DNA from 2 places in the Idiomarina sp. ST20R2A10 genome. Region 2 is predicted to be linked to the other one. Evidence: predicted binding sites of a transcription regulator. Region 2 holds the regulator's gene; the other holds the start of a gene.

Region 1 (11,118 bases), on a different contig from region 2:
GGCATTTGAACTACCGGCTCTTCCATACGAGAAAAACGCTCTGGCACCGCACATTTCAGAAGAAACTCTGGAATACCATTATGGTAAGCATCACGCGACTTACGTGAGCAAACTGAACGATGCGGTTAAAGGTACCGACCTTGAAAGCAAGTCTCTGGAAGACATTATTAAGTCTGAAAAAGGCGGCCTGTTCAACAACGCTGCACAGGTATGGAACCACACTTTCTACTGGAACTGCCTAAGCCCGAACGGCGGCGGCGAACCAACAGGCCCAGTAGCTGAAGCTATTAACAAAAAGTTTGGCTCTTTCGAGAAATTTAAAGAAGAGTTCAACGCAAGCGCTGCCGGCAACTTCGGTTCTGGCTGGACATGGCTGGTGAAAAAATCTGACGGTTCTGTTGATTTGTTCAACACTGACGACGCAGATACCCCAGTCGCGCACGATGGCGTAGAGCCACTGTTAACTGTTGATGTGTGGGAACACGCTTACTACATCGACTACCGTAACTCTCGTCCTAACTACTTAGAAGCTTTCTGGAAGCTGGTAAACTGGGACTTCGTGAACAAGAACTTTGCTTAAGGCAAACTTGTGAATGATTAAAAAAGGCGCCGTTTGGCGCCTTTTTTGTTACTAAAATATATTATCCAACTGCTCGCGATAACGGTCAAACGCTTCAAACTGCGGCATATGACCAAGGCCTTCCAGCTCATACAAATAACCATCAGGAATTTGCTCAACCACTATTTCGCCTAATTGGTCGTAGCGGCCCAGCTCATAGTCTACGCCGTCTTTTTTCCAACCACGCCCGGGGCCGGTGGTGTCCCGGGTTCCCAGAATTAGATGCGTTGGTACCGTTAATTGGTCAAACTCGTTAGATACATTACCGGTAAAAATCATGTCGTAAGTCAACGCGTTATTCCAGGCAACCAAGCTCCAGTCATCGCCGTTTATCCAGCCTTCGTGAATTTTAATTAACGCTTCGTAATCCTCTGACCATTTACCGTCATAGTAATTTTTCTTCTGGTAGGCCCGGACTTTATCAATGGTTTTGCCCTGCTCGTTCTCATAAAAGAAGGCCGGATCTTTGTATTGCACATAACGCAGATAGTCTTCCAGGCCTACCGGGTTAACCAGCACCAGTTTCTCGACATTGTCGGCATGGTTCAGGGCATAGCGGGTAGCCAGCATGCCGCCCATAGAATGACCCATCACAACAAGCTTATCGATTCCAAGCGACTCCACTAACCCTTTAGTGTTATCTGCCAAAGCTTCGAAGGAAAACTGATAATGCTTCGGTTTGGAGGACTTCCCAAAACCGATTTGGTCCGGCATAAGTATCCCGTAGCCTTTTTCGTGAAGATAGTTAGCGGTTTTCTCCCAGTAGTCGGCTGCGAAATTTTTTCCATGCAGCAACAAAACCGTCGGCTGTTCGCCTTTCGCCGGTAAGTGCATATAAGCCATTTCCAGTTTCTGTCGCTGGCTGTCAAATTCAAAGGTATGAACTTCAAAAGGGTAAGAATAGCCACTTAAGCGGGCATCATATTCCGGCGAATGGTCGTCAGCAGAAGCAGGAGCTATTGCTCCCAAAAGAAAAACGGTAAACACGGTATAAATCCAGGTACGCATGTGCAAATCCTTAGTTTAACTTATAGTCGTTACTATCTCGGTCAGCATTTAGACACGATAGTTCCTTTCTACGACATCTGCAAAACTCAAGAGTACACTCCAAGCTAGCGGAATAGGTCAGTATCAGAGATCACCCTCAACTTTATTAAGTATCAAGCTGCGATGGATAATACCAAGTTCAAAGCGGCTATCGTTGGAATTAACCGTGTTATCACCAAGAAGGAAATATTCTTCTTCGCCTGTTGTATATAAGCTATTAGAATATTTTTTATCTTTTATCACTGCAGATGCCGGCAAATACTGCACTCCAGACTCAATCAGCTTATCTGGTAGCTTTACTTTCTCATCATTTATATAGACACCATCTTCTTCGATCTGAATCGTTTCATTAGGAAGACCTACAATTCTGAAAACCAAAAGATTAAATTGCTGAGGATTTTTCACGACAACCACATCCCAGCGGCTGGGTTCATAGCCGAAAGACGAAAGAATCCCTATTTCAACTGTCTGCCCGGCTTTTATTGTCGGCTCCATTGAGGAACCATTTTGAACGAATTCACGGCTAAAAGCAGATACACTAAACAATATCGTAATTATTAAAAGAACATTTTTTCTCATCTTTAAGCTACTTAATAACTGTTATATTTTTGCTTTCAATAACTGGTGAAAATGAATCAACCAGCTGTTCGTTGAAACCTTCTATTTTCTGAATATTTTCCAACTTATCTAAGTCGCTTAATGAGGACACCCCAAAACGGTCATCTTCACCATCCCAGAAAGGTACTAGCTGACCGTAAATTTCTCTTGAAGCGTCATAACTTAAATGAGTAATACGGGACAGTAGCTCCTTCGGAATAGCCAGCCCCCTCATGTAATCCAGAGCCTCAGGTATGCTTTCATAACCTGAAACTGAAATTTCTCTCGCGTCATAGGCTTTAGCGAAGTCTCTTAAATTAAATTCAGGAGACAACAACTTATGAATGTACATGAGCTCATCAATAACCATTAATTTAAAATTCAAATCTTCGAACTGAGCTTCACCGCCGGTAGGAAGCTTGTATGCCGGGCTCAAATCCCGCGCCAGCAGACCCGATAATTGCTTAGCTCCACTACCGCTTCCATTGGAGGTCAGTAATTTCGCCAGCTTCCCGGCCCCTTTTGAGCCAGTGAGTAATTTTTTAGCCGAGTCATTTTCGTCCTGCTCAGGAGCAAATAGACAATTAATTGCGTGCTCGTTTTGCTCATCAGTCCACTGTCTGACTTTAGGCTCCAGATAAACGATTATTTGATTTAGCTGCTGAGCCGGGTATTCCTCAGAATCGAATAAATCAAAGAAAAGCCGCCAGGCCATGCCACCATCGTTTTCATCAACCATAGAGGTTATATATAAATCAATGAGCCGTGCCACAACCTGAGGATGCTCATCGGAGCGTTGTAATACAGACAGAATCAAGCCATTACCGAAGTTAATGTCTCTTTCGACACAGCTAAGCACCCATAACTCATAATTGGAGGGGCAGTTGTCTGAATGATAAAAACAAGTCGTTAAAAAGGTTTCGACGAGCTTGTAACCCGGCTGAAGGCCTGATTTATCAACCAGCAAACCTTCGGCATTAGAAACCGCTGATATTTTCTCGTAGATTTCGCTGAGAATAGGTTGCGACTCATCAAATACTTTTACCAGCTCACGCGGGCTCGGTGCGCTTCCGTCGCTTTGGTTTAGTAACAGCAACCATTGGTACGCCGCCTGACACTCTTCTTTCTTGTTATAGTCCAGATAAAGCAGTCGCCTAGACCACTCGTTAAATATAAATTTCGCACTCTCTGCCGATTTAGCCGCTTTTAAAAAGTAGGTTCCAATAGCCGCAATAAGCTGACCACTTTTCTTGTCACGAAGGTCAATATTGGCAGCCAATGAGAACAACTGGCGTACGAGTATATGCTTTGCTTCATCATCATAAGCATTCACGTTCTGCGAGAGCTTACCAATAATGCCTAATGTTTTTTTGCTACCGGACTTAATCGCAAAGTTTAAGTCTCGATCAGGGCCTTCAACTGCCTCAAGAAAGTTTTCGAATACCATTAAGTGCAAGCCTCAAAGGGTTGTTATTCATGTTTGAGAATTTCATTAAATGCGTCATCGCTCAATATCAGCGGAGCCATGAAGTCCCGTACGTACTCTTCTCGTTCCTGGGGAGCGGCCTCGCCCCACCAAGCTGAGTCAGCTATATGCTTAAGAAGTAACTTTGTTTCCAGTCGTTTCCTGTCGGCGCGCTGCCAATCGAGCCAGTCTTGAGCTCGATTTTTCTGGCCGTCGTCGAAACTGGATGAGACGAGTAAATCGAACACCTTAAAAGCCAGACTTGCCGTCAAAGGGCTACCTTGCGCGTCTTTGAGAGAAGAGTATTCGTCGAACTTAACGGCCATTAGCGTCTTATGTAAGGCCAACAACTCATAGTAACTTTCAATTTCAATGTTCATATTTCATTTCTTATACTTTTTCTGTTGCGCCACTTCAACGACGTTGACTATTTCTTTTCAGCTGTACGGCCCGGTAAGGCATCAATAGAAGTCAAAATCTCACGTGTGATTTTTTCACGTTTGCCAAGATCCGCCATGCGGTTCGGCGTGTCGATATTCAATGCGAAAAATACCGGACCTTCAGGCCATTCGACCCAGCCTACCCACCAGCCAAAACTGCCTTCCCAGCCGGTTTTTGCCCGCAAAATCCAGTTCCGCTCAGCTTCAACAATCATCAGATCTTTTATTAGCCGCTGATGTTCTACCGCAAAAGGCAATTCGTTACGGTAAAGCCTTTGCAAAAAGGCAATCTGTTCATTGGCAGAAATAGCCAACTTCCCATCCAGCCAATAATTACGGATATCGTCAGACGGAGCTGCATTTCCATAATCAATGCGCTTTAAATAGCTTTTCGCTTTTTCGGCTCCTATGCCTTCTGCGAACTGCTGATAAACCCAAACAGTTGAGTTACGTATAGCCGAGCGCAGGTTCTGGTCACTATTGTGTCCTGCAAAACTGCGTTCCACTCCATCCCACTTAAACACCTCAAACTCGTCCTGAACGACGCCTGCATCAAGGGCAAAAAGCGTGTGTGGGATCTTAAATGTTGACGCAGGTGAAAACCGTTTTGCAGCTCTTTCTTTATCGAACACAAATGTCGTCTGGTCATTTTCACGTCCATCGACTACGACAATAGTGCCCTGAACTTCATATTCTTCGAATACGCTTCCCCAATCAGAGCGCTCCTGAGTCTCCGCACACACGGGAGCGGCAAAGCTCAATATAAAAAGCATGATTAAGCTAAATTTCATGTTGTCTCCAAAAGGTCTGGCGCTACGTTTTGATTCTATGGCTTACTTTACTGGCATCTGTGGAAATGGTGCTTCGACAGTCCTTAGGTTCCACAACTATTTACTACACCATAGCCAGCAAGAGTACCGCAATAAAATTTACGTTACACGAAAGTGACGCTGGCCGCTCGGGCGGCTACACTGTGCATTATTACTCGCTTTAACGGAGGCTCTATTATGCACGGCAGCTCACTTGGTCAATTCGGCAACTATCTGCGAGAAAAATGGGCCTCCCCGCGTCGCGTTCGGTTCTGGCTGTTGGTACTGATTATTCTCTACACCTTGCTGGGCTTTTTTGCCCTACCCTGGGTAATCCAGTACGTTGCGGTGAATACGGCTAAAGAAGATTTTGGCCGTGAGTTGCGCATAGAGTCGGTGCAAACCAACCCGTATACACTAACGCTTAGAATGAACGGCGTTACGCTAAATGACAAAGATGACCGGCGGTTACTTGGCTGGGGCAATCTGTTCGTCAACCTGGAATGGTCGAGCATTATTGACCAAACCTGGACTTTCGACGCAATTCGCATAGACAAGCTAATGATTCAGGAAGAACGCTTTATCTCAGGTGAAACGCGCTTATCCCGTCTCGCCGCCGAAAGCTCTGATCCAGAATCGGAGAAAAAAGAATCAGGGAAAGAAGAGTCTGCGAAAATGTCTGCCTTACGCATCAGAGACTTTAAGTTGGAAAACGGCGTTCTGCGTTTTGCTGACAATCTAAAAGACGTAACAGCTGCTGACGACGCTGAGCCCAAACAGGTATCACTGGCTTTGCAGAACATCGGCCTCTGGGTAAAAGATTTCACCCTGCAAAATGACGCCAGCTTCCCGCTGCGCCTGAATGGTCAACTTACAAAGGGCGGTAAACTCGCCTTCGACGGAACTTTTCAATTATTGCCGAGCCCAGCTCTGGAAGGAAATGCCGAAATTAATGAGTTGGCGCTTAAGCAGGCAGCCCCTTACCTACAGCAGTTTATGAACGTGCAACTCGAAAACGGAACACTGACTCTGAATGGGCAAATGAGTACCAATGCACAACAACCTTTTACTTTTAAAGGCTCTGCCAGTATTAACACGCTGAATATCAAAGAAGCCTCTAACGACGAGACTCTCCTTGGATGGGATAGCCTTCAAACCGAACAGTTTGATTTGAACATAGCAAGCAAAGAGATTGAAACAGCGCCCATTGTCGTTAAAGGCTTGTCTGGCCGGGTGGTCATTAACCAGGACAAAACCACTAACTTCGGACAACTTGTCGTTCATGCGCCAGCCGACACAAAAGGCGATACAAATAAAAGCGAGGAAACCGAACCGTTCGGTATCACTATAGAAGGTGTTGAGCTCTCTGACGGAGACGTTCAGTTTTCCGATAACTCTCTGCCGCTGCCCTTCTCTACAAGTATTCATACGCTAAGCGGAGAAGTGTCTACTTTGAGTTCAGATTCGTCTGAGGCTGCACGGGTGAAGCTTGAAGGTGAGGTAGCAGAATTTGGCCTGGCACAGGTAAACGGCACCGTTCACGCCTGGCATCCAACGCGCCAGACTACTATTAATGTTAGATTCCGTAACCTTCAGATCCCGGAATACTCTCCTTACACTGTGAACTTCGCTGGCCGAAAAATAGCAGACGGCACGATGGATCTTGATCTCGATTACACCGTTAATGAGGAAAAGCTAGACGGACAGAATAACTTGGTGCTACATGACCTGAAACTCGGCGAAAAAATGGAATCCAGCGACGCTATGGATCTACCGCTGGACCTCGCCATTGCATTGCTGCAGGACAGCGACGGTGTCATTGACCTAAATCTGCCGGTGAGTGGAGATGTTGGCAACCCGCAGTTCGACTTTGGCAAAGTTATCCAACAGGCTGTGGGAGACGCTATTAAGTCTGTCGTTACCGCACCTTTCAGCTTTTTAGCTAATCTTGTAGGCGCGGACTCAGAAGAAATGGGTAAAGTTGAATTTCCGGAGGGACGTACCAATTTACTCCCTCCCCAGCGCGAACGCATCGCTAAGCTTCGCGAGGCGCTCAACAAGCGGCCAGCTCTTGCTCTGGGGCTAGCAGGTCCATTCAACCGGGCTTTCGATGCTCCTGCTCTGAAAGAAGATAAAGCGATGAAAGTATTACAACAACGTCTGGCGGAAGAAGGACGCGAGATAGAGGAGCCAAGCCTGACAAGCGAGTCGAATCAGGCCGCTATGGAAGCAATATTCTCCTCTCATTACCCGGACACAGAACTCGAAGCCCTGAAAGACCGCTTCACTGAAAAACCAAGTGAAGCATCCAATGAAGCGAAGTTCGACGCTCTGGCCTATCGCAATAACTTAGCTGAAAAGGTAATAGCCGCACAATCGATTACAAATGAGGAACTCAAAGCCATTGCAAATGCACGTGCAGAGGCCGTACGCGACGCCTTGGTCAACAGTTCGGAGAGCGGTATACTCTCTGGGCGGGTGCGTATTAAAGAGCCTCAGGAAGTCGATTCAGTAGAAGGCGAACGGATTGCCATGGAACTTGCTGTTACAACGGATTAAGCCGCCCGCGCTGTTGGAGCACAGCAATATTCGTCAGCAAGGACGCTGTCGATAGAACTGACATAACAACCGGTAAACCTCGGGCATGTGCTCTTTCATGTTCTGAGGGTCTTCAAAAAAGGTTTCGCTACATACCGCGAAAAATTCAGCCGGGCTGGTTAACGAATAGCCATCAAGCGGTAACGGCCTATGATGGATAGAATCGCTCTGCAGCCTTTCCCAGGCAGCCGAAAAAATATCGTGCCATTCGCCGGGCTTCATATCCGGATGCATAGGCGGCGCACCGTTAGCACCATCGCGCAACATATCGAGTTTGTGGGCAAACTCATGAATAACAACATTACTGGCTTTTCCATGACGAGCATGAGGCCCGGTTTGGCAAACCGACTGCCAGGAGAGAATTAACGGACCGCGCAGCCATGCTTCACCGCTTAACCCAGGGCTTTGAGGGTGAACAACGCCGTCGTCGCTACGATACGGACGATTAGGAACAAAGTCCCCTTCGTAAAGAATAATGGTGTATAAATGATCGTACCAATCTAACCCAAGGTGCAAAACGGGCACACAAGCCATGGTTGCTATTTTTAGGCACATCGCATCGGTGAACTGAAAATCCCCGCCTGACGCAAAGTTTTTACGAACCAGAAAACGGAACGCCATATCTCGCAGAGCATCGCGCTCCGCGCCTTGATAGCGCGCCATTACCGGCCAGTCAGCTACCGCTGACTCCCACTCACTTATCGTGAACCCCATTTTTCTAATGCGTCTGTTCTCAAACCAATTGCGTAATCGCTTAAACATAACGTCCTCGGCGTTGAACAGAAACGCAATAGTGAAGTTGATTAACTACTTGGTTTCGCAAGAGTTTGCACTCCTTTCCCTGAAAACACCCAGCCGCTTAAACCATCCTGGTTAATCTGAATGGCCATAAAGTCTTTGCCGTATCGTATCCGTTTAACGTCATGGTCAGTTCCGGCCGGAACATCGAATACAACGCTGCACCCCGACTTATTGGAGTAGCCACATTCCCAATTGCTGTATGCCGACACAGCTTCCGTAATTTTTACTTTATTGCCACGATCACTAGCAATATCGGCAGCCCATAGACCCGATATCACCAGGAAAATAGCGATGATTATTCCAATACTCAGTTTCATTCCCAGCCCAGCTCTTTATATGTTTTTTTATCCTGCTCCGGGAAGCCACTTTTGTATTCTCCCCAACCCATATACTCGTAATATTTGGTCATAGCTTCAAAGTAAGATGAAGCTTCGCAGGTCCAGGCTAGTTTCGCTCCAGGCCCTAACAAACCCCGGGCACTATCACCCCGAGGGCCGGAAAGACAAAACGTCTGTGATTTTTCACCTTCAGTCCATAGTTCGTGTTTCATAACCCACTCTTCAACTCAGCAACAAACTCATCGAGAGATCTACCCATATCGAAAACACCAAAGTCAAAATCAACGTAGTAGACAGTACCAACAGAATTTGTAAAAAGCACGTTATCGCCTAAGGTGACGGCAAAAGGGCTGAGTTCCATGCCATTCAGGTAGGGTTTGTAAGCATTAACTATCTGCTCTTTATCTTTCTGGGGAATCTGTTCAATAATTTCCAGATTTTCATCCGGTATTGTCTCTGCAAGCTCCCGATACAAAGACACATCAATAAACTTTCCTACAATATCTGTGTTGTGATCAGGGGGAGCCAACAGTTTGTCCTTTGTATTCCATAGGGTATTGAGGAGACTATACTACCTTTTGAAATTAAAACATTACCAGCACATTTACTTAACTTGATGACTCTATACATCAACAATTCAAAGGTTAGATGCTGAACTTATCGAAAGTACTTAGCCGAGGTGTATTCGGGGAGCAAAGCGCTGAGGTTAGTCCTCAGCACTATTTTCAGACTCTTCTGATTCGGCTGCCAGTTCCAGCATTTTTTCACGGAAACTGTCCAGGCCTTTCATGACTAAATCGTAGGTTTTGTCGACACCACTTTCGACTTCGCCTTGATAGGCTTGCAAGCCTGTAAGAATATTTTTGGCGTCATCAAAGCCTTTTTCGATACCGCCAGTAATAGCTTCCATGAAATTATTCAGAGTTTCTTCTTCCGATTCGCCCGGGTTCATTTCCTTGTAGCGGCCATAAAAATTGGTCGCAAAAGAAACAATGCGATCAGCCGTGGCCTCAGGAGAAGTATCAACGCCGGAGTCGTAAATTTTCTGCGTGGCGTTTTTGCCCATTACCGGTTCCAGCTCGGCGTTAATGCCTTCCAGCGCCGTTTTGTACAATAAGCTGAGCGAATCATTATTACTGTTCAGCGATACCCGTTCATGAGCGCGCAAAATACCGGCATTGTTTGCCTGCTTAGACTGCGCCGCCATCTCTTTCATACTGTTACGGTTGTCGTCGGTTTTTGCCGGACTGTTCTGCTTGCCAGAACCCGTTACGGAGGTGCTATTACCTGTAGTAATTGACATAATATTGCTCCTGAAAAGTTCGGCTATAGCTTAATTTTAGTATAGCCCGTAACTTGTTAACGGCAGCTACTGGTTAAAGTTTAATCTTTTTCCACAGCAGCATTGACCAGCCCAAGTATGCTCATTACTAGCTATTGATAACCACTTTCTCAGCATTTGGAAATAACGAACCAGCTCGGTTAAACACCACGTCGGGGTGCTTTTTCGACAGAGTGATATCAATTGCATTTGAGCTCTGATTGAAAACAGTCACAATTCTGTCAGCTTTCTGAATACGAGCTACCTTGTGTTTGTTAATGAGTTTCCCCAGAGAGGGCACGACCCTGGCCAAAGGAGTATGAAGAATCCGTACAGAATCTCCCGTTTCTTGCAAAACATGTTCGGGATTATTTAAACGCGATGAGCGAAGCATAAAAAGAACAACAACTAATGAAAGCGGCCCTAATAAGCTTAGTAAGTAAAAATACTCCATTCGATACTCCTTTTCTTTTTGTAGCTCTCATCAGACAAGCTATCAGCTACAGATTGAAGAAACGAGGCTAGGCAGATGGCGCTTACAGCTTCAAGATCCCTCTCTTCCATTTTCCTGACAATCACCGAAACCTCCGGAAGTTTAATACTGCTGCGAGTAGCAAAACGGCAATTACGGTTATAAGGGTTGTCATAATTTGTTATCTTCTAAAAGACATATAAAGCGCATACTGTCATAAACCACACAACTGAGAGTGCTAAAACTGACTTTAGGTTAGCTGAACTCGCATTCGTTTTTATTAGAATATAACCAGAATATAGTGCAGGAACTACAGCCAAAAAGCCGCCAACGCAAAATCCCATAAAAAAACCAGCAATTTGAGCCCAACCGTCACCAGTCAAACTTACTACTAGAAAAATAAGCACGGCCAGCGCTACGGATGCTATGAGTAAGTTGAAAGACAGTTTTTCCGCCCGTTTAAGATCCATTGAATTCAATAATAGCTCCTTAACTCATAACCTTTGAACATACGGGTGGACACTTAGTGGACATTTAGTAATCAAGTGGTAAACAACTCCCGAAACAAGCGCTCTGACTCTTTTAATCCTTCCTCGGTGAACACAACAGAC
Region 2 (11,118 bases):
AACATGCACCTGACACAGACCATCCAGACGCTGTGAAAAGGCCTTGGTAAAAGCCGCAGGCATATGTTGAACCATAACAATAGGGTAAGGAAAATTGCCGGGCAATTGGGTGAGTATTTTTTGCAATGCGACAGGGCCACCGGTTGAGGTTCCTATCGCCAGTAATTGATAAGCCCGGTTTATTGTTAATGCACCAGCCGATGTCGCTGTACGCGCATCACTTTCGCGCTGACTTTGCAGCTCATTATTACGTTGCCGAATACGATCCAGCGCTGTAGTGGGCTCTGACGGACGTTCGGGTTGCTTCGCAACAGGCGGCGGTGTTGATGGCCGCGCAGACGTTCGGCTTACCGGCTGCCTAGCAATCGCTATAACGCGATCCTGTAGAGTTTTTACTGCCTCGTCGCGGTTACGGGCGATATCTTCAAACTTCTTCGGCAGAAAGTCCGCAGCTCCCGCCTCGAGTGCGTTCAGCGTTGCTGTCGCCCCCTCATGAGTCAGCGAGCTGAACATCAAAATAGGACAAGGATTGCTGCTCATAATGGCTTTTACAGCATCAATGCCGTTCATTACCGGCATTTCAATGTCCATGGTAATAACGTCCGGCTTAAGGGTTCGGCTTTGTTCTACCGCTTCTTCGCCATTATTCGCACTACCAATCACTTTAATGTTGGTATTGTCTTCTAAAATCTCAGTTACCCGGCGTCTGAAAAACGCCGAGTCGTCTACCACGAGAACTTTTACAGTCATGAACGGTTTGTCCCGTTATCTTTTGGCGTAATACTTAAGCATGCTGGGCACATCAACTATCAGAGCAATACCACCATCGCTGGTAATTGTTGCTCCGGCCATTCCTGGCGTACCCTGCAGTAACTTATCTAAGGGTTTAATAACCACTTCTTCCTGACCAATCAGTGCGTTCACCACAAAGCCAACTTGTTGGTTACCAATTTGCACAACCACTACATGACCCTGTTCTTTACGACTTGAACCATCATGGTTACGGACTAGCCATTTTTCCAGGAAGAACAACGGAATCGCCCGGTTACGTACAATGAGAGTCAACTGTCCGTCTACGGTATTAGTGCGTTTCATATCCAGGTCGATAATTTCGCTGACAACAGCAAGCGGCAAAGCAAAAGTCTGATCTTTTACGGCGACCATTAGCGTCGGCAATATTGCCAGAGTCAGTGGCACTTTAATCAAGAGCTCAGTACCTTTACCTAACTCTGAATTAATTTTAACGCTACCGTTAAGCTGACTGATTTTGGTCTTAACCACATCCATGCCAACACCACGACCGGAAATATCCGAAACTTGCTCTTTGGTCGAGAAACCTGCCGCGAAAATCAAGTTATAAGCATCTTCATCGCTTAAACGTGCAGCGGAGTCTGCGTCCATAATGCCTTTTTTAACGGCAATGCCTCTCAGTTTTTCAGCGTCCATACCGGCACCATCGTCTTTAATCGACAGCATAATATGGTCGCCTTCCTGAGACGCCGACAAAGTAACGGTTCCAGAGCGCGACTTACCATTCGCTTCACGCTCATCCGGCATTTCAATACCATGGTCGACAGAGTTACGAACCAAATGCACCAAAGGATCGGCCAGAGCCTCAACTAAGTTCTTATCTAAATCGGTTTCTTCACCGTACATCTCAAGATTGATTTCTTTCTTCAGGCTACGAGCCAGGTCACGGACAACCCGGGGGAAGCGACCAAATACTTTCTTAATTGGCTGCATCCGGGTTTTCATCACTGCGCCCTGCAAGTCACCAGTGACAACATCCAGGTTTGAAATAGCTTTGCCCATTTCAGCACTGTCTGACTCGTCAGAATTACTCAGGCTCAACAGACGGTTTCTGACCAGTACCAGCTCACCGACCATATTCATAATTTCGTCTAAGCGCTTGGTATCAACCCGCACAGTAGTCTCAACTGGAGCTGGCGCTGGTGCAGCTGGCTTTTTATCCACCGGCTGAGCCGCTGCTGGTTTCGCTTTAGGCTCTGATTTCGGCTCTGGCTTAGCTTCTGGCTTAGATGCTGGCTTTGCCGCAGGTTTTGGCTGCGCTTTGGGTTCAGGCTTTTTCGGCGCAGGCTCGTTAGCCGGCTTATCACCTTTCGGCGTCGGCGCTTTGCCACTGCCATGCAACTCGTCCAGCAAGGATTCAAATTCGTCGTCTGTTATTTCGTCGTCTTTTGCGGGCTCTTTCTGCTTTTCTTGTTTTTTCTCAGCACTTTGAGGCGCTTTGCCGCTCCCATGAAGTTCATCCAGCAATGACTCAAATTCATCATCTGAAATCTCATCACTGTCTTCATTTACCTTGGGCTTGGACGCCGCTGGCTTGTCTTCTTTTCCGGGACCTTTGCCTTCACCGTGTAACTCATCCAGCAACGCTTCAAACTCATCGTCCTGAATTTCATCAATGCTGTCGCTGCTGCTTTCTTCTGCTGCAGGTTCTGGTTCCGGATCTGTTTCCTCGGCAGGTTCATCTTTTGGAACCTCTATAGGCGCTTCGTCCTCAGACTCTGGTTCACTCAACTTATGCAATAATTCCAGCAACTCCGGTGAAGCTGCTTCAGGTTCTTCTTTGGCGCGCACCTGCGCAAACTGAGTATTGATAGTATCCAAAGACTGAAGAATCACGTCCATCAGGTCGGAAGTGACCGTACGTTGACCATTACGCAGGGTATCGAATACGTTTTCCGCACCATGACAGGTATCAACCAGAGCTCCCAGAGACAGGAACCCGGCACCACCTTTAACCGTATGAAAGCCACGGAAAATAGCATTCAACAGATCTTTGTTTTGCGGATCATTTTCCAGTTCAACTAGCTGTTCAGACAGTTGCTCGAGGATCTCTCCAGCCTCGATCAAAAAATCCTGCAGAATGTCTTCGTCCATATCAAAGCTCATGCGACTGATGCTCCTAGAAACCTAAACTGGACAACAAATCGTCCACTTCGTCTTGTCCGCCAACCACGTCATCGCGTTGATCAGCATCGATAATTGGGCCTTCGGCATGGGCTGCATCTTTCTTAGGCGCAGACCCTGCTTTTTCCGCGTTACGACGTTCTTCTTCTTTACCAAATATCTTCAGCAATTCAATCAGGTTCTTTTCAACGTCTTCAACCAATTGAATAACCCGACGAATAACTTGTCCGGTAATATCCTGAAAATCTTGCGCCATAAGCACTTCAGTCATTAACCCGTGCACTTGAGGCATGTTTTCACCACAGCGCTTAAGTACGTCATCGACCTCATGACATAAAGACTTGAATTCATTTATCTGAATATCATTGCTCATCAACCGGTTCCAGGCCGGCATCACTTTCTCAACACGGTGATGCATGTCGTCTGCAAGTGGCAGACAGGCTTCTACAGCATCCATCGTGCGATTCGCGGCGTCTTCAGTTTTTTCAATGACATACAGCAGACGATTTTGCGCGTCCGGAAGATCATCCTGCGTCATTTGCACAATGCGAGGGTCAACCTGAAAGTCCTGGAGCGCTTCGTGGAGGTCTCTTGTTAACTGGCCTACAGAGGTAAACAACTTGTCATTACGACGGTTGTAAACATCTTCCAGTAATTGGTTAGCCTGCTGTTGTTTCCCGTCTTCAAGCAAGGCTACTAATTCCTTGGCTTGCTCCAGAGAAATATCATGGGCGTTATCAGACATAGTCGTTCGCCCTTTAGCTGATTCGTTCGAAAATCTTGTCGAGCTTTTCTTTCAACGTTACGGCTGTAAATGGTTTAACAATATAACCATTTACTCCAGCTTGAGCTGCCATAATGATCTGCTCTCGCTTGGCTTCCGCTGTTACCATTAACACAGGTAAATGAGCCAGGTTATCGTCCTTGCGAATTTCACGCAGCAAGTCGATTCCCTGCATACCCGGCATATTCCAGTCGGTTACGACAAAGTCGAAATCACCGTTCTGCAACATGGGCAATGCGGTATTACCGTCATCGGCTTCCTGTATATTGGTAAAGCCAAGATCACGAAGTAAGTTCTTAATGATTCGTCTCATTGTAGAGAAGTCGTCCACAACGAGAATTTTCATATTTTTATCCAAAGCACCCTCCACTGAGGCTCTCGATTACAACCAAAGTTTATTCAACCCAATTTTGCATTCGCGACTTCAGTCGCAACATTGCCTGACTGTGAATTTGACTGACTCGTGATTCACTCACGCTCAGCACTTCACCTATCTCTTTTAAATTCAATTCTTCGTCATAATACAACGAAAGCACCAAAGCTTCACGTTCTGGTAACGAAGATATTGTCGAAACCAGCGCTTTATGAAACGCCGCGTTCTCAACATCTCTTTGTGGCTCATAAGCTGAACCCGTTACCTGCTCTGGCATGATAGCATCTTCTGATACACCAAGATCTTCAATACCAACGATTCGTCCCGTGCTGACATCCCGCAAAATATGATGATATTCATCCATACCCATATTCAGCTTTGCGGCCACTTCCGTGTCTTTTGCATCGCGTCCGGTTTCATTTTCAACCTGACGAATGGCTTCCAGTACACGCCGATGATTACGATGAACCGAGCGCGGAGCCCAATCACCACGACGAATTTCGTCCAGCATCGCACCACGAATGCGAATGCCGGCAAAAGTTTCGAAACTGGCGCCTTTAGTGTTATCAAAGTTACGCGCAGCTTCTAATAAGCCAATCATGCCCGCCTGGATCAAATCATCCACTTGCACACTGGCTGGAAGTCTAGCCATCATATGGTGTGCAATACGCTTAACCAGCCCGGTATGCTGTTCAATAATGGCATTCCGGTTGTCAGCAGTGGCGGCATAAACGGCAGCTTTATTCATTGGCAACATCCCGCTTACTCTCGTTATCGGCAGAAGTTATCAATTGTTCAAGAAAAAATTCTAAATGCCCGCCGGCTTGAGCCGGAACAGGCCAGTCAATGGCTTTCTTAGCCAACGCTTTTATCGCTAAAGAGGCTGGTGATTTTGGATAAGCCAGTACCATAGGTTGTTGTTTTCTAACAGCTAAACGCAAGTTGTCATCAAAAGGTATAATCGCGGCAAGCTCTAAAGCAACGTCTAAAAACCGATCGGTTACTTTAGTCAATTTATTGAACAATACTTGTCCGTCGCGCAGATTTCTTACCATATTGGCAACCACCTTGAATTTAAACAGGCCTTGCTCCCGGCTCAATACTTTGATCAGTGCATAAGCATCAGTAATTGATGTGGGTTCATCACAAACCACTAATAAAACATCCTGTGACGCTCTGGCAAAGCTGACAACGGTATTACCAATACCCGCTGCGGTATCGACAATTAATACGTCATAGTTTCCCTGAAGCTGGCTGAAGGCTCTTATTAATCCAGCATGCTCAGATTCACTCAAGTCCACCATAGAACGCGTTCCCGATGTTGCCGGAACAATTTTAATTCCTGCCGGGCCTTCAATCAGAATATCTTCCAGCTCACACTGCCCACTCAACACATGAGAAAGGTTGCGCTCAACCCGCAGGCCTAACATAACATCGACGTTAGCCAGACCTAAGTCGGCATCCAGCACTAATACTCGTTTGCCCTGCTTTGCCATTGCGATAGCCATATTCAGCGACACGTTGGTTTTCCCAACGCCGCCTTTACCACCAGTTACCGCAATAACTTTTACTTTCGATTGTTTCATTCTTCGCAGACCGCTTGCTTGATCCATCGGGCGTATCTCTTTTCTGACTAGATTGATAACAGCTTCATATTATATTGGCTAATTCAGCGAGAAAACGCCTCATTCCAGTACGATTTTGGCACGTCTGACACTGAGGAACAAATGCTTTTATCAAGCAGCCGCTCAGCCTCGGCAACCATAAAGTTGGCATCCGCTACCCGAATGTCTTCAGGTACTTGCTGACCATTTGTTAAATAACCAACCGGTAAGCCATGTTCTATTGCTACGCTGATACTCTCACCTAAACTTAAGCATTCGTCCAGCTTAGTAAAAATGCAACCAGACAAAGGCAGTGCTTTAAATTGTTTAACCGCATCCATCAGCACCTGGCTTTGTGATGTTGCAGACAACACCAGGTAAGGACGAATCCGCAATCGTGAATTCTGAATAAGCTGGCTTAACTGTTCGTTCAAACGCTTGTCGCGTTGACCCATGCCTGCCGTATCAATCAAAATAAGACTTTTTTGACGTAGCGCAAGTAATGCATCTGCCAGTTCCTGTGCATTTTTTGCCACTTTGACCGGACACCCTATGATACGACCATAGGTTTGTAATTGTTCACTGGCACCAATACGAAAGGTGTCGGTGGTAATTAAAGCCACTTTATCGGCACCATGGCGTTGCGCATAACGAGCGGCTAACTTCGCAATGGTCGTGGTTTTACCGACACCGGTAGGGCCGACTAACGCAACCGCTCCACCGCGCGTCAAAATGTCGTCAGAGGTCGTATTCAGCTGACCTTCTAATAAATGCAGAGTCTGTTCCCAGGCTTCATCATCTGATCCGCCTTCAGGAATAAAACAGGCAATCTGGTCGGCAACTCGCTCGCTCAAGCCCATATCCATTAAGCGGTTCATCAGCATAGAGCGGGTTGGTTCTTCACGATCCATTTCTTGTTTCATCAAGCCGCTTAACTGGTGTTCCAGCAACTGACGAATTCCATTGACCTGAGAGCGAAGTTCAGCAATGGCCTGGGAGTCGTCTGCTGCCGGTGCGTTTACTTGTTCAGGAAAAATATCGTCGCTGAGTTGAGAAGCGTTAAATTCTTGTGGCTCGGCTTTCGGCTCTGGCCGTTGTGCCGGTTCAGTAGTCGCTTGCGCAGCAGTGGGCTGTGTGGGCTGTGCAACCTGTGCCTGACGTTGCAACAGCTCTTGCAAAGACTCAGCCGGCACTTCCGGTGTCTTTGACGCAGCCGGCTCATTTGGGGCCTGATCAGCCATTGGCTGTGCCTGTTGCGCATCGGGGTCAATGGCTGCAACCAGCTCAATACCACCGTTTACTTTCTTATTGGACAGGATAATCGCATCCGGACCTAAGGTTTCTTTAACCTGTTGCAATCCACGGCGCATATCTTCGGCAAAAAAGCGTTTAATCTTCACAAGCGACTCCCGTTACTCTTGTGTGGCGGTTTGTTCACCACCGTTTTGTTGTCCACCAATTGAGCTGACAATGCGAATTTGTTTATCATCCGGTACTTCCTGATAGGACAACACGCGCATACCATCGGTAGCGTGACGCGCAAAACGCGCCATGGTTGACCGTAAAAGCCCTGAGGTCAGCAGTACTGAAGGTTCCCCGTTCATTTCCTGCTGCTGATGCACTTCGCGTAATGACTGTTGCAGGCGTTCGGCCAAACCAGGTTCGATTCCGGCGCCTTGCTGATTTCCGTCATTACCAGCCATTTGCAGTGACTGATGCAACATCTGTTCCAACTCTGGTGCCAAAGTTATGACGGGCAATTCCGCCGCCCCTTCAGCAATGTCCTGAACAATTAACCGACGCAGTGAAATTCTGACTGCAGCCGTCAGTACTTCTGGGTCCTGGCTACGTCCTGCATACTCAACCAAAGTTTGTACAATAGTGCGCATATCCCGAATCGCGATGCCTTCGTCCAGTAAGTTCTGCAGTACTTTCACAAAGTTGCCCAGTGACAATAGATCCGGAATCAGCCCCTCAACCAGCTTAGGATGAGTACGCCCCAGACGATCCAGCAATTCTTGTGCTTCTTCGTGGCCCAGCAGCTGAGATGCATGGTTGGTTACAATCTGACTTAAGTGAGTAGCGACTACAGTTGCAGCGTCAACCACGGTATAACCCAGAGTTTGAGCGTGCTCGCGTTGCTCAGGACGGATCCAGACAGCATCCAGGCCAAAGGCCGGATCTTTTGTCTTCTCACCGTCCAGCTCACCGAATACCTGACCCGGGTTAATCGCCATCTCCCAGTCATGACGAATTTCAGCTTCACCCATGGTCACACCCATAAGAGTAATGCGGTAACTGTTGGGGCCTAAATCGAGGTTGTCCCGAATATGTACGGCCGGAACAAGAAAACCAAACTCTTGAGACTGCTTCTTACGTACACCTTTAATGCGTGACAGCAATTCACCGCCCTGCTGCTTATCCACCAAAGGAATTAAGCGATAACCAACTTCCAGACCTATAGTGTCAACGTGGCGTACGTCATCCCAGCTGAGCTCTTTTTGTTGCGCCTGCTGAACTTGCTGCTCCTGTTCTTTTTCAACCAGTTCGCCTTCTTCAGTCTTGGTTTTCTTAAGTTTAAAGTAAGCCGCGCCGGCTAACACCGCAGACATGCTTAAAAAGGCAAAATGCGGCATACCGGGAATAACCCCCATGGCAAACAATACCGCGCTGGTAATGACCAAAACCTTAGGGTTATCGAGCAATTGCAGAACAACTGCATCGCCCATGTCCTGGCTGTTATTTTCACGCGTAATGATAATGGCGGTCGCAACTGACAGTAACAATGACGGAATTTGTGCTACCAGGCCATCACCAATGGTTAACAGCGTATAAACTTCCACTGCCTCATTGAAGGTCAGACCGTACTGGATCATACCAATGAGCAGACCGCCGATAATGTTAATAAAGAGAATAAGGATACCGGCTATGGCATCCCCTTTTACGAACTTACTGGCACCATCCATGGAGCCGTAAAAGTCAGCCTCACGGGTTACATCGCTGCGTCGTGCTTTGGCTTCTTCCTGGTTAATTAGGCCCGCGTTAAGGTCAGCGTCAATGGCCATTTGTTTACCAGGCATAGCGTCAAGGGTGAAGCGAGCGGTTACTTCTGAAATACGGCCGGCGCCTTTAGTAATAACCACAAAGTTAATAATAACCAGAATGGCGAACACCACCAGGCCGACAGTGTAGTTACCACCTATGACCACGCTACCAAAAGCTTCAATAACAGAGCCTGCAGCACCTGGCCCGTTATGCCCTTCTAATAAAACAATACGCGTAGAGGCAACGTTAAGGCTTAAGCGTAGTACCGTAGCAATAAGCAAAACGGTAGGAAAAGCGGCGAAATCCAGCGGACGTTGGGTATAAACCGCCACCAGCATAACTACCAGTGACAAAGTAATTGAAAATGAAAAGAGAACATCCAGCACCACAGCCGGAATTGGCAAAACAATCATCGCCAGAATGGCCATAATGGCCAAGGGTGTTCCAAAACCTTTGATCAGATGCGCATTGTTCTGCGTGAAATTTCTAAAATTTACTAACTTTTCGGCACCGCCCGCCATACGTCTTCCTGTTGCGTCAAAAAGTTGAACCTGCGGTGTTTTATTCAAGAATCGAGCCAGCTTTCGTTTTATTCGGAGGTTATCTTACATTCGTTTCAGTTGGGGCTTACAGACAAAGCTTAAACAGCTTCTATACTCGTTGCTCTTCTTCAAAATAATGTGTTTTTATGCGCGGTTACTCTCTTATGGAATTGGTCGTGGCAATGGCTGTCAGTGCGGTGCTTGGTGCTTCTGCCCTGCCAATATTTACTCAGCAGACAGAGTCTTTGTTGCTTCAAAAAGAGGCTGGCCGCTGGCTGTCTTATTTGCAGCTGGTAAAAGCCAGGTCCATAGCAAATAAGGAATCTATCGAAGTTGACTTAGTTACATTTAGCCGTGACTCGCAAACCTCAGGTATTCAAACCGAATACACTTACAGTTCTTCCGCGTCGCTTACTTTTTATGGAGAGTCATCTGCCGCGACACCCGGACATATCAAACTAATAGGTAAAAGCCGACAGATAAAAGTCATCATCAGCAGTGTCGCTCGTATTCGTTTGTGCTTAAGTGAAGGTGACTCACTTCCGGGAATCCCCCCATGTTAATAGTTTCTGAGCGCGGCAGTAGTTTAGTAGAAGTTCTTATAGCTTCGGCTATTGGCGCGATAGTTGTTCTGGCAGCACAGCAGCAAATGCAATGGCAAACAGGAGTGCAACACCGTAAGCTAATGCAGGTCAATTTACTATTAAGTGCTCAGTCAGTCGCAAATCAGTTTTTTGAAACCTTAAAAAATACCGCCGCAACGCAAATTTCAAACCCTCAGAGCAATTGCTATTTGTTTCCTCAGCAAAATGGAGGCTCGCCCGGCTTCAGGGTCAGGAATGAACAGCTACAGCATAACTCAATGACTCTCGATTGCGCCGGGTATGGCTGGCAATCCCTAACCGATAAGTCTCAATTCAAAGTCACGCAATTTACTGCTGACTCTTACGCTCCGGAATCTGGTAGTGGGCTATCAAAACTCGTTGTAACTTTTACCGTTACTCACAATGCTCAGGCACATGTTTTCAAACGAACAATCACTCCTCTGGTTAACTAAATGGAGCTTACTATGAACGCGAAAGGATTCGCTCTGATACTCACCTTAGTAACACTTATAAGTTTGAGCTCGGCCAGTTTAGCTGCACTGCTTTTCTACGCGCAAATGACAGAGGCTCAGCAACATCATCAATGGCTACAACTTTCTCAACAACTTCAGCAAGATTTCGAAGCAGAGCGCAGGGCTTATGAACTGTCACAAGAATAAAGGCTTTTCTCTGGTTGAAGTGTTGGTCGGAGCTGCACTAGTAGCTCTTTGGTCCGTCAGTAGCCTGCGGCTTTTACAGGTTGGATTATCGGCGATTGACCATGCCCACACAAAAGCGAAGGCTGTGGAGGTTTTGATGACTTATTTAAGTGAGGCTCAACAAACGTGGACTCAAGGCAATAATCCAAAACTATCAAAGGAAACAGGGCAGCTTCATTTAACAGCAGAGTTAACCCCTATAGATCAGTTCAACGCGACCATCGAGGTAACCGTTTACTGGGGAAATGATAACGAGCTCGCCCAGACATTCTGGCTTTCCCGATAACCAGTTTAACCTACCGGGTGCGGCCTTAGCTCTGGTGGAATTGAAAAGGTAATATTCTCTTCGCGCCCGCTTAGTTCTACTGCGGTTTTACCGCCCCATTCCTGTAGCTTAGCAATCACTTCTTTGACCAGAACTTCAGGTGCAGAAGCGCCAGCGGTGACTGCGACCTTCTCATGCCCCTCTAACCAGGCTTTATCAATACAGCTGGCGTCATCAATTAGGTATGCCGGGGTTCCCATTTTCTCGG

Evidence for each region. The regulator FliA, encoded in region 2, starts transcription of late flagellar genes. The targets are predictions, from matches to a motif close to CTAAAGNTNNNNNNNNNNNNGCCGATA.
Region 1: a site for FliA is predicted at 10,075-10,101, ahead of ACP7H9_RS11915 (DUF5610 domain-containing protein). Genes of this name have one in related genera too.

Annotation. Positions count from the first base shown of each region.
Region 1 covers NZ_JBNIEY010000009.1:74,698-85,815, reverse strand. The annotation lists gene ACP7H9_RS11970 (superoxide dismutase) at 1-580, shown strand, start outside; gene ACP7H9_RS11965 (alpha/beta fold hydrolase) at 632-1,627, opposite strand; gene lepB (signal peptidase I) at 1,751-2,245, opposite strand; gene ACP7H9_RS11955 (DUF6892 domain-containing protein) at 2,253-3,710, opposite strand; gene ACP7H9_RS11950 (hypothetical protein) at 3,734-4,108, opposite strand; gene blaOXA (class D beta-lactamase) at 4,156-4,959, opposite strand; gene ACP7H9_RS11940 (DUF748 domain-containing protein) at 5,176-7,536, shown strand; gene ACP7H9_RS11935 (zinc-dependent peptidase) at 7,570-8,337, opposite strand; gene ACP7H9_RS11930 (hypothetical protein) at 8,379-8,693, opposite strand; gene ACP7H9_RS11925 (hypothetical protein) at 8,690-8,926, opposite strand; gene ACP7H9_RS11920 (hypothetical protein) at 8,923-9,243, opposite strand; gene ACP7H9_RS11915 (DUF5610 domain-containing protein) at 9,421-10,017, opposite strand; gene ACP7H9_RS11910 (hypothetical protein) at 10,145-10,489, opposite strand; gene ACP7H9_RS11905 (hypothetical protein) at 10,696-10,986, opposite strand; gene ACP7H9_RS11900 (DUF6429 family protein) at 11,049-11,118, opposite strand, start outside.
Region 2 covers NZ_JBNIEY010000008.1:29,817-40,934, forward strand. The annotation lists gene ACP7H9_RS11155 (protein-glutamate methylesterase/protein-glutamine glutaminase) at 1-750, opposite strand, end outside; gene ACP7H9_RS11160 (chemotaxis protein CheW) at 766-2,916, opposite strand; gene ACP7H9_RS11165 (protein phosphatase CheZ) at 2,930-3,679, opposite strand; gene cheY (chemotaxis response regulator CheY) at 3,693-4,076, opposite strand; gene ACP7H9_RS11175 (RNA polymerase sigma factor FliA) at 4,114-4,839, opposite strand; gene ACP7H9_RS11180 (MinD/ParA family protein) at 4,832-5,704, opposite strand; gene flhF (flagellar biosynthesis protein FlhF) at 5,761-7,095, opposite strand; gene flhA (flagellar biosynthesis protein FlhA) at 7,108-9,261, opposite strand; gene ACP7H9_RS11195 (prepilin-type N-terminal cleavage/methylation domain-containing protein) at 9,429-9,845, shown strand; gene ACP7H9_RS11200 (prepilin-type N-terminal cleavage/methylation domain-containing protein) at 9,839-10,339, shown strand; gene ACP7H9_RS11205 (hypothetical protein) at 10,352-10,546, shown strand; gene ACP7H9_RS11210 (PulJ/GspJ family protein) at 10,527-10,871, shown strand; gene ispH (4-hydroxy-3-methylbut-2-enyl diphosphate reductase) at 10,877-11,118, opposite strand, start outside.